One region of the Clostridium sp. OM05-6BH genome, then DNA from elsewhere that is predicted to be linked to it. Evidence: predicted binding sites of a transcription regulator. Region 1 holds the regulator's gene; each other region holds the start of a gene.
The links. The regulator LexA, encoded in region 1, represses DNA repair genes until DNA is damaged. The targets are predictions, from matches to a motif close to CNAACANNTGTTNG.
Positions count from the first base shown of each region.

Region 2: the regulator LexA is predicted to act here: its motif matches at 1,452-1,465, upstream of DXB73_RS07775 (putative DNA modification/repair radical SAM protein).
Region 3: the regulator LexA is predicted to act here: its motif matches at 1,929-1,942, upstream of recA (recombinase RecA).

Region 1 covers NZ_QULH01000004.1:97,475-100,763, forward strand. Annotated here, with positions in the region: gene nadD (nicotinate-nucleotide adenylyltransferase) at 1-368, shown strand, start outside; gene yqeK (bis(5'-nucleosyl)-tetraphosphatase (symmetrical) YqeK) at 371-952, shown strand; gene rsfS (ribosome silencing factor) at 979-1,329, shown strand; gene lexA (transcriptional repressor LexA) at 1,541-2,158, shown strand; gene holA (DNA polymerase III subunit delta) at 2,239-3,213, shown strand.
Region 2 covers NZ_QULH01000007.1:16,585-19,873, reverse strand. Annotated here, with positions in the region: gene DXB73_RS07780 (glycoside hydrolase family 25 protein) at 1-1,250, opposite strand, end outside; gene DXB73_RS07775 (putative DNA modification/repair radical SAM protein) at 1,509-3,104, shown strand; gene DXB73_RS07770 (TIGR03915 family putative DNA repair protein) at 3,101-3,289, shown strand, end outside.
Region 3 covers NZ_QULH01000020.1:1,245-4,533, forward strand. Annotated here, with positions in the region: gene DXB73_RS12205 (hypothetical protein) at 95-811, shown strand; gene DXB73_RS12210 (hypothetical protein) at 808-1,803, shown strand; gene recA (recombinase RecA) at 1,968-3,068, shown strand; gene DXB73_RS12220 (regulatory protein RecX) at 3,072-3,289, shown strand, end outside.

The DNA.
Region 1 (3,289 bases):
CTCTGCAGATACTCACAAGAGAGCATCCTGAGTGTGAGTGGTACTTCATTTTGGGAGCAGATTCTTTTTTTCAATTAGAACAGTGGTATCACCCGGAAAGAATATTTGCCAATGCTATTATACTGGCTGTGGGACGGGATGATGTTCCGGCAGAGCAGATGCGTAAGCACAAGGAATATTTATGTCAAAAGTATCATGCGCGTATACAATTGATCGATATACAGCAGATCGAGATCAGTTCTCATGAGATTCGCGAAATGATCGCGCAAGGGCATTCTGTGGATGAGATGCTTCCGCAGGCGGTTGCAGCTTACATTCACGAGCAGCGATTGTACCTGGATCCGGTGCAGGGCAGGAAAGGAAACTAGAGATGCAGCAACAGATACAAGAAATTCAAAGTAAGTTGAGTAAGAAATTATCGGAAAAACGATTTACGCATACGATAGGAGTGCTTTATACGGCAGAAGCGCTGGCAATGCGCTACGGAGAAGATTTAGATAAGGCGGCGTATGCGGCGGTATTGCACGATTGTGCAAAATATTGCAGTGGCGAGCAGATGCTTCAAAAGTGTCGTAAATACAATATTGAGATTTCAGAGGTGGAACAGAAGAATCCGTCGCTTCTTCATGCAAAACTTGGAGTCTATTATGCGAAACATCGTTACGAAATTGATGATGAGCAGATATTGGCTGCAATTCGCTGGCATACGACAGGAAGACCGGAGATGACCTTGTTGGAGAAAATAGTATTTTTGGCAGACTATATTGAGCCCAACCGCAAATTGATACCGGGACTTACACAGGTACGTCAGATAGCATTTTGTGATATTGATAAGGCAGTGTGCATGACGTTAGAAAATACAGTTTCGTATCTAAAAGGAAGCAGCCGCGGGATGAAATGTTTTGATCCGAATACCAAACAGGCATATGAGTATTATAAACAATATCAATAAACAATCGTAGAAAGGATATAATAATTATGACAGAACAGAAAAAAATGGCAAAGATCGTATATGAGGCATTAGACGAAAAGAAAGGTTATGATATTAAATTGATCGACATTTCTGAGATTACAATGATCGCAGATTATTTTGTGATCGCAAGTGGGGACAGTACCACGCAGATCCAAGCGATGATCAATAATGTTGAGGAGCATATGCACAAAAACGGATATGCCGTAAAACGTGTCGAAGGTAATAAAAACAGTACTTGGGTATTGATGGACTTTGGCGATGTGATCGTGCACATTTTTGATAAAGAGGATCGCCTGTTTTATGATCTGGAGCGTATTTGGGCAGACGGTAAGGTGCTGCAGGCAGACTCGCTATAGTTTAACAGCCTTCAAATAGAAAATTTGTTCGGAACATTTGTTTGACACTACAGAACATATGTGTTACTCTGTTAATGATGAGACTGCCCATATCGTGTGCAGCAGTATATATAACACACATTGTTTGTTAGATGAGCAGATGCACTGTATTATGCAGAACATGCGCAGTAGATTATTTGATAGAACGAATACAGGAATTGGAGGCATATTTATGGCTAAAGGTAAAATATCTGCAAAGCAGGAAGAAATATTAGAGTATATTAAATCACAGACATTACAGCGCGGATATCCGCCGGCTGTACGTGAGATCTGTGATGCGGTACATTTGAAATCAACTTCATCTGTACACTCTCATCTCGAGACGCTGGAGAAGAATGGTTATATTCGTCGTGATCCAACGAAACCTCGTGCGATTGAGATCATTGATGATGAATTTAATCTGGCGCGAAGAGAGATCGTAAATGTTCCGGTGATTGGGGAGATTGCAGCAGGAGAACCCATTTTTGCAGAGCAGAATATCGAGGGGTATTTTCCATTACTTCCAGAGGATGTACCGACAGGAGAATCATTTATGTTGAAAGTGCGTGGAGAGAGTATGATCAATGTCGGAATCTATGATGGTGACAAGATATTGGTAAAGAAGCAGAACACTGCGAGAAATGGTGAGATTGTGGTTGCTTTAGTGGAAGACTCTGCTACGATCAAGACTTTTTATAAAGAGGATGGGCATTATCGTTTGCAACCTGAAAACGATACAATGGATCCGATCATTGTCGATCGGGTTGAGATTTTAGGTAAGCTTGCCGGATTATACAGAACATATCGTTAGCAGCAGATATGACACCAAGAAATTTCTTTACCGGAGCTCTATACTCTATAAATAAGTAGGAGAGAAAGGCGGACAGTAAGTTGCAAAAACTAAAGGCGGATATTAAGAATAGACAGTTTAAGAACTGCTATCTGTTTTATGGAGAGGAAGATTATCTCAAACGTCTTTATAGAGACAGCTTAAAGGCTGCTGTTTTAAATGGCGGAGATGATATGAACTGTACGCGGTTCCAAGGTAAAGAAACAGATGTGGTGCAGATCAAAGATCTTGCTGATACACTGCCCTTTTTTAGTGATTATCGATTGATCATTGTGGAAAATTCCGGTCTGTTTAAGTCGGCAAATGATCTTGCAGATTATCTGCCAAATATGCCGGACTCTACAATCTTACTTTTTGTGGAGAGTGAGATTGATAAACGTAACCGCCTGTATAAGTATGTCAACAAATGCGGATATGCGGTTGAAATGAAGCCGATGAACGATCGGGAGATCAAGCTGTGGACTGTAGGGATCCTCAAGCAGGCAGGAAAGAAGATGAGGGAGAATACAGCAGAGTATTTTTTGGGATTGATCGATAATGATATGTATCATGTGAAAAATGAACTGGATAAATTGATCGGTTTTGTCGGCGATCGCGATGAGATCACGAAAGAGGATGTCGATGAAATTGCGTGTGTACAAGTGAATGGACAGATTTTTCAGATGATGGATGCAGTCGCTTCCGGTGATCAGAAGCGGGCGATGAAATTGTATCGGGATCTCTTGGAACTTCGAGAGAGTGCAATGTCCATTTTGTACTTGTTATCGAGACACTTTAATATATTACTGCAGATAAATGATTTAGGGAGTGGAGTCCCAAAGGGAGAAATTGCACGAAAAGTTGGAATTCCGCCCTTTTCTGTGGGGAGATACCAAAGTCAGAGTCGTCATTTTTCGACAGCGAAGCTTAAGGAAATGCTGGAACAGTGTGTAGAGACAGAATATCTGTTTAAGCGTGGACGGATTGAGGATCAAATAGGTGTAGAATTATTGTTAGTACAATTTACGAAGCAGTAATTTTGACAGATGAAAATACTTATGATATAATACTCGAAGTGTGCTCAATTTACGAGCTTCTTTGAAACTTCATTAT
Region 2 (3,289 bases), on a different contig from region 1:
TTGCGATAGGCGCGTATTTTATAGAAATATTCGCGGTTTTTTGCTAACTTTTTGTTGATCCATTTTTTGGTTGTCGCTTTTGTGATCGTTTTCACTTTCTTATAAGTACCGTTGTATTCGCTGGAACGATATATTTCATATCCATCGCCACCGGTCGCACCCTTCCAAGTCAGCGTGATCTTTTTGGAGCCGGATTTAGCAGTTATACCGGAAACTGCTTTTGGTTTGATCGTAAAAGATGTTGTGCGTGTTCCGGTGAAGTTGCCTTTGCCTGTGATCGTGACGGTTGCCTTGCCCGGTTTTTTATTGTTGCTGTACGTGACGGTATAATCGCGTCCGGCTTTTAATCCGCGGCGGTTTAGTGTAACGGTTAGCGCAGGCTTGATCTCTTTGCCGGTATAGATCTGCGTCGGGATTTTTGCGATGGCTGCATCTTTGAGCTCACCGCTGTTGAAATTTATCTTTGCAATATCGGTATCCGAATACCAGAAATTACAGTCTACATTTGTCGTAAATCCATTGATCTTGCCGGTACTGCTGTATTGCCAAATATCGTATTCGCCGGTATAAGATGTTTTTGTCGTATAGTTGGCGAGCCAGATCATGTATTTTTGCTGAAGACTGGCGCCGTTGATCAGTGTCTTTAAGTCACTCGAATTGGCATAGATCATCGGTGTGTATCCGCCTGCCGAGATCGTGTCGCAGAAAGCTTCACAGTTTGCCGTTGCCTGTGCTTTACTGATCCCTGCCTTTGGACTGACAAGCGATCCGTCGGAGTATTGGTATTCATAATCAAAAGCGATTGGAAGCTCTATGTCATAGTTTGCTGCCATTTTCAGGCAGAAGTTAGCTTCTTCGATAGCTTCTTTGGTCGTGCGGGCTTCGGTGAAGAAATATAATCCGACATGGACTCCGGCATCCAGTGCATCTTTGATATATGTTTCAAAACGAGGATCTTCTACAACTGTGCCGGATCCCCAGCCGCGGTAGCCAACACGGATAAAGGCGTATTCCACACCATCTGCAGCGGCTTTCGCCCAATCAATTGCTCCATTATGATAGGATACATCGATGCCATGATAGACGTTTTTTCCATGGAATACATCAGAGTGTGTATAGGTTTTGCCGGTAAAAGGACTGACCGAAGTGGATGCTGCACTTGCGGTGACTGCCTGTGTGTTCGGTAGCATTGTTCCAGATGACACTACCATAGATACTGCCAGTAAGGCACATAATAATTTTTTTCTCATCCTTAATATTTATTCCTTTCTATAAATAAGTCCCGGCATAGTAAATAATGCCATGGACTACTTCGTTCATATGTTTTTACTGCCATCGTCGTTGTACCAGTGTATTCGACAAATGTGGTAAAAAAATGACAAGCCCATTATAACAGGAAACAATTGGCAGGTCAATGTTTGTTGACAGGATAAGGACCGGGTGATATAATACGAACAAATGTTCGATTATGGTTGCGATTGCGTGATGGGAAAGGATTGTGGTTTGCTATGATATTACAGGAGAATGCAACATTACAGCAGAAGCTTGCGATATTATCAGATGCAGCGAAGTATGATGTTGCATGTACTTCCAGTGGTGTTGCCAGAAAGGCAGAAGCCGGGAGCATTGGAAATACAGAGGCGGCAGGTATTTGCCATACATTTTCCGGAGATGGCAGATGTATCTCTCTGCTTAAAATATTGTATACCAATGAGTGCGTATTCGACTGTAAATATTGTGTGAACCGATGCTCAAATGATGTGCCAAGAGCGAGCTTTACCCCAGAAGAAATATGTACTTTGACAATGGAGTTTTATCGACGTAATTATATCGAAGGGCTTTTTTTGAGCTCCGGGATACTGCATTCACCCAATGAAACGATGGAACAGATATGCAAGGCATTACGTGACCTTCGGATCATACATCGGTTTAACGGATATATTCATTGTAAGGCAATTCCGGGGGCGGATCCTGCGCTTATTGAGATGGCAGGTTGGTATGCGGATCGTATGAGTATTAATTTGGAGCTGCCGACGGAAGAAGGATTAAAACGTCTTGCGCCCAATAAGACGCGAAAGACGATCTTGACACCGATGCGCCAGATTCAAAATGGAATGGCAGAAAGTCGCGAGTATCTCGGCATGAAAGGGGGCAATTACGGCGCATATCATTTTACGCAGGAGCGGAAGCAGAAACGTCTCGTCATGCGGGGAGCTAAGGATACTTTTGGTACACATGCAATCTCACGGGGAGTTGCGAGTGCTTCCGGTGCACATACAGTCTCACGGGGAGTTAAGGGCGTTCCCGGTACAAATGCAGACAATGGTGGATATAAGATTTCTCATTCCGGAAGCGGGGACAGCGTGATCACAGGGACAGACCTTATGCGGCAGGGGAAAACCACATCTGGATTGCAGTTGTGGAATTCCTGCGATACGAAGAGGGGATTTGTCCCGGCCGGACAGAGTACACAGATGATCATTGGTGCCTCCGGGGAGACAGACTATGAGATCATGGCGGTATCAGAAGCGTTATACCGGCGTTTTGACCTGAAGCGGGTGTTTTATTCTGCGTTTATCAATGTCAATAAGGATAGTACTCTTCCGGCACTGGATAGTCAGCCACCGCTGCGGCGGGAACACCGCTTATATCAAGCAGATTTTTTGCTGCGCTATTATGGATTTGAGGCGAATGAGCTATTATCACCCAGCCACCCTAATTTTAATACGTATTTGGATCCTAAATGTGATTGGGCGTTGGGACATTTGGAGTTATTTCCGGTAGAGATAGAAAGTGCAGATTATGATACGCTGCTTCGCGTGCCGGGGATCGGCGTGAAGTCAGCAGGCCGTATTATCCGCGCAAGGCGTACCGGCAGAGTGGATTTTGATTCGCTCAAGGCGATGGGAGTCGTTCTTAAACGGGCTATTTATTTTATTACGTGCCATGGGCGTATGTTTCAGGATTTTCTCAAAGTGGAGGAGGACTATATCACACGCAGTCTTTTGGCAGATAATACAGATGTGATGCGGGGATTTGGTGAGAGGGTAACGTATCGGCAGTTGTCGTTGTTTGATGATTTTCCAAACGGAGGATTGGTATGAGGCAGGAAGAGGAGAACAGACCGCTTCGGATCTATCAGTGTGAAGATACACAGGACGGGATATTGACAGCGGTATACGAGGCGGGCATTTCCGGATATGGGCATAAGTATATTCGGATCGCACCGATAAGGGAAGGCGAGACAGAGTCCTTTGTCCTATTTGCGGAATATATTACGGTAGTAACG
Region 3 (3,289 bases), on a different contig from region 1:
GATATTAACGGAACAGGGGGATATGTGGTATAATTGATGGAGAATGTAGACAGGTTATAAGGTATGGCAGAGTGTCTGCGGAATGGAGAATAAAATGGGCAGTAAAGTATGGACAGCAGGTAATTTATATGTGAATCAATCCGGTAAGATCGTACAATTGATGGCGGTTGCAAGACAGGAGGGCAGTGCGCAGGAGCTTGCCATATATCAGGAGATGCATGCACCATTTACCGTATGGGCAAAATCTCTGTCAGCTTTTGAGGCGACTTATCATAAGATGGCAGAAGTGTTAGAGGAGAAGCGTGCGCCTCAGGAGAGAACGGCAGAAGCATCCGGGGAGGAGCGTGCACCTCAGGAGAGAGTGGTAGAAGCATCCGGGGCAAAAAGTGCTTTGCAGGAGAGTGTGTCTGAAGTGTCGGCGCAGGATTTGTCTCAGGAGAACGAATCAGAGGCATCCGAGAATCAGCGCGCACAGGGGGAGAATGTGCCTGCCGGTGGGACGGATGTGAGCGAAGAAGAGCTGCGTATGGCACTGGAAAAGGGGCAGCCGGAAAAATATTTGTCCGGTCGCATTACAGAAACGGAAATCGCCAGGCGAGGCATGCTTCAAATATTAGATGCAGAGTCTTTTCGAGAAAAGAGACAGCTATTAGTGGGACTGCGTCCGTATATTGACAAACTGTTACTACACAATATTGCAGCAGCGTTAGATGTTGTTTTGGAAGAAGGAACGCTTGATGATCAGTTTGAGTCACTGCTTCATTGTGTTGATGCACATGCCAGATATGAAGGAGGGAGATTGCGGTCATGATCAGGAAAATTATACGCAGTATGACACAGGGGTCTGTCAAGACAAAACTTTTTTTATGGGCAATGATTTTGCTGGGGATAGCATCTGTTGCATTGTTTATCGCAGCGTGGATACTGCAGCTTCCGATATTTGCACTGGCAGCGCTTGTATTGTTGGTCGTTGCCTTTGCGACTGTAAATTCTGTTACGATCAATACACAGAAGGCTCAAAAATCAAATAAAGATACATACGATGAAGGAAAAGAAGCACATTCGCCACAGGAACGGCAGCGAGCCAAGGCAAGATATCTGGCCTCGCTTCAATCGAAAGATGTCAAAAAGATATTAAAGCAGCATAAAGTAACGCAGTCTCATCAGAAACTTATGATTGATTCTTACCAGGAGAGAAAATTAGAGCAGGTTCCGGCATTTGCCTGGAGAACTGACAAAACATTACATTTTCTTGTGCTAGAGGGCCATGCAAATGAATTTGAGATTCCCATGGATCAGATCAGGGGTATTTATTATGAAAAAAATGTAACTGCAGATATCGAAAAGGATTATATCCCGTTTCAATATAGTACGTACATTGCTAAAATGTTTCAAGATCTTTTGCCGGAATATGCAGAACGTAACGTAGACGGAGAACTTGTTTATCAAAAAAATTTATTTTATTTGAGCAATGGATTATACATAACGAATACGTCAATGGCAAATTTGATGAAGCTGTTGCCAAAGGTCCCGTTTTTATTGGATGACAGTGTGAGTCGCAGCAATCGCCTGGACGCATATTTTAAGGAAATATACAAAAATCGTGTTCTTTGTGAGGCCCATGCGATCACGATGGATCAGTACCGTCAGTCAATAGAGGACATATTAGAGGATTTGATACAGGCGCCCATCAGCGGACAGGAATTTGTGAAAAGTCTTCGCGATATGACAAAATACCATCTGATCGATCAGCAGCAAGTTAGCGGATGTAGCCAAAGATATCGTCAGATTAAAAATATATGACATGATGCAATAAAAATAATACGTAATTATATATTGACATATGTTAAAAATAAAGATATAGTATTAGTATACTTGAATTGCAAAAAGATGTTGACAGGATAATGAAAAAGCATTATCATACAAAAAGAACACTTGTTCGAATTAAGAAAGGATGGAATTTAGTTATGGCAAACGAAGTAAAGATCGATGAAAATAAAAGAAAAGCGTTGGAGTCTGCACTGTCTCAGATTGAGAAGGCATATGGTAAGGGTTCCGTTATGAAATTAGGCGACAATATGCATTTGAATGTGGAGACCGTACCATCTGGTTCTTTGGGGTTGGATCTCGCTCTGGGTGTTGGCGGTGTGCCAAAGGGACGTGTGGTAGAAGTGTATGGACCAGAGTCTGGCGGTAAGACGACCGTTGCACTGCATATGGTAGCAGAGGTGCAGAAACGCGGAGGTATTGCCGGCTTTATTGATGCGGAGCATGCGCTGGATCCGGTGTATGCCAAGAAGATAGGTGTAGATATTGACAACCTATATATTTCACAGCCGGATACCGGAGAGCAGGCATTGGAGATTACAGAGACAATGGTGCGTTCCGGTGCAGTTGACATTGTGATCGTGGATTCTGTAGCAGCACTGGTTCCGAAAGCAGAGATTGAGGGTGAGATGGGAGATTCTCACGTTGGTCTTCAGGCAAGATTAATGTCTCAAGCATTGCGTAAATTGACAGCGATCATCGGCAAGACCAATTGTACGGTGATCTTTATCAACCAGTTGCGTGAGAAAGTTGGTGTCATGTTCGGTAATCCGGAGACAACGACCGGTGGCCGTGCATTGAAATATTATTCCTCCATTCGTTTGGAAGTCAGACGTGGGGAGCAGATCAAAAAGGATGGTGAGGCGATCGGTAATCGAACCAAGATCAAAGTTGTGAAAAATAAAGTGGCACCACCATTCCGTACTGCTGAGGTTGATATTATTTACGGAGAGGGCATTTCCAGAGAAGGAGATATTTTGGATCTGGCCGTTGCAGAAAATATTGTCAATAAGAGTGGCGCTTGGTATGCCTATAACGGAGATAAGATCGGTCAGGGACGTGAAAATGCAAAACTGTTCTTGAAAGAACATCCGGATCTGATGGAAGAGGTTGAACAAAAAGTACGTGAAAAATATGCTCAAAAAGAGGGTGTTGATCAGGTAGAGAATGAGGAAAAGGCGTCTGATAAAACAGTTAAGGAGCCGGTTAAGGCAGCCAAAAAGGCTGACGATGCGGAATAATCGATGGAAGATGAGAAATTAAAGGCAACGAAGAAAGCGATGGGATTGTTGCAACATATGGATCGCACGGAATGGGAACTTCGCAGTAAGTTAGAACAGGCGGGATTCTCAGAAGAAGCAGTGGAAGCGGCAATACAATATGTTGCCGGGTATCATTATATTGACGATAAGAGGTATGCAAAGCGGTTTGTAGAAATATATCGCGAATCCCGAAGTATGCG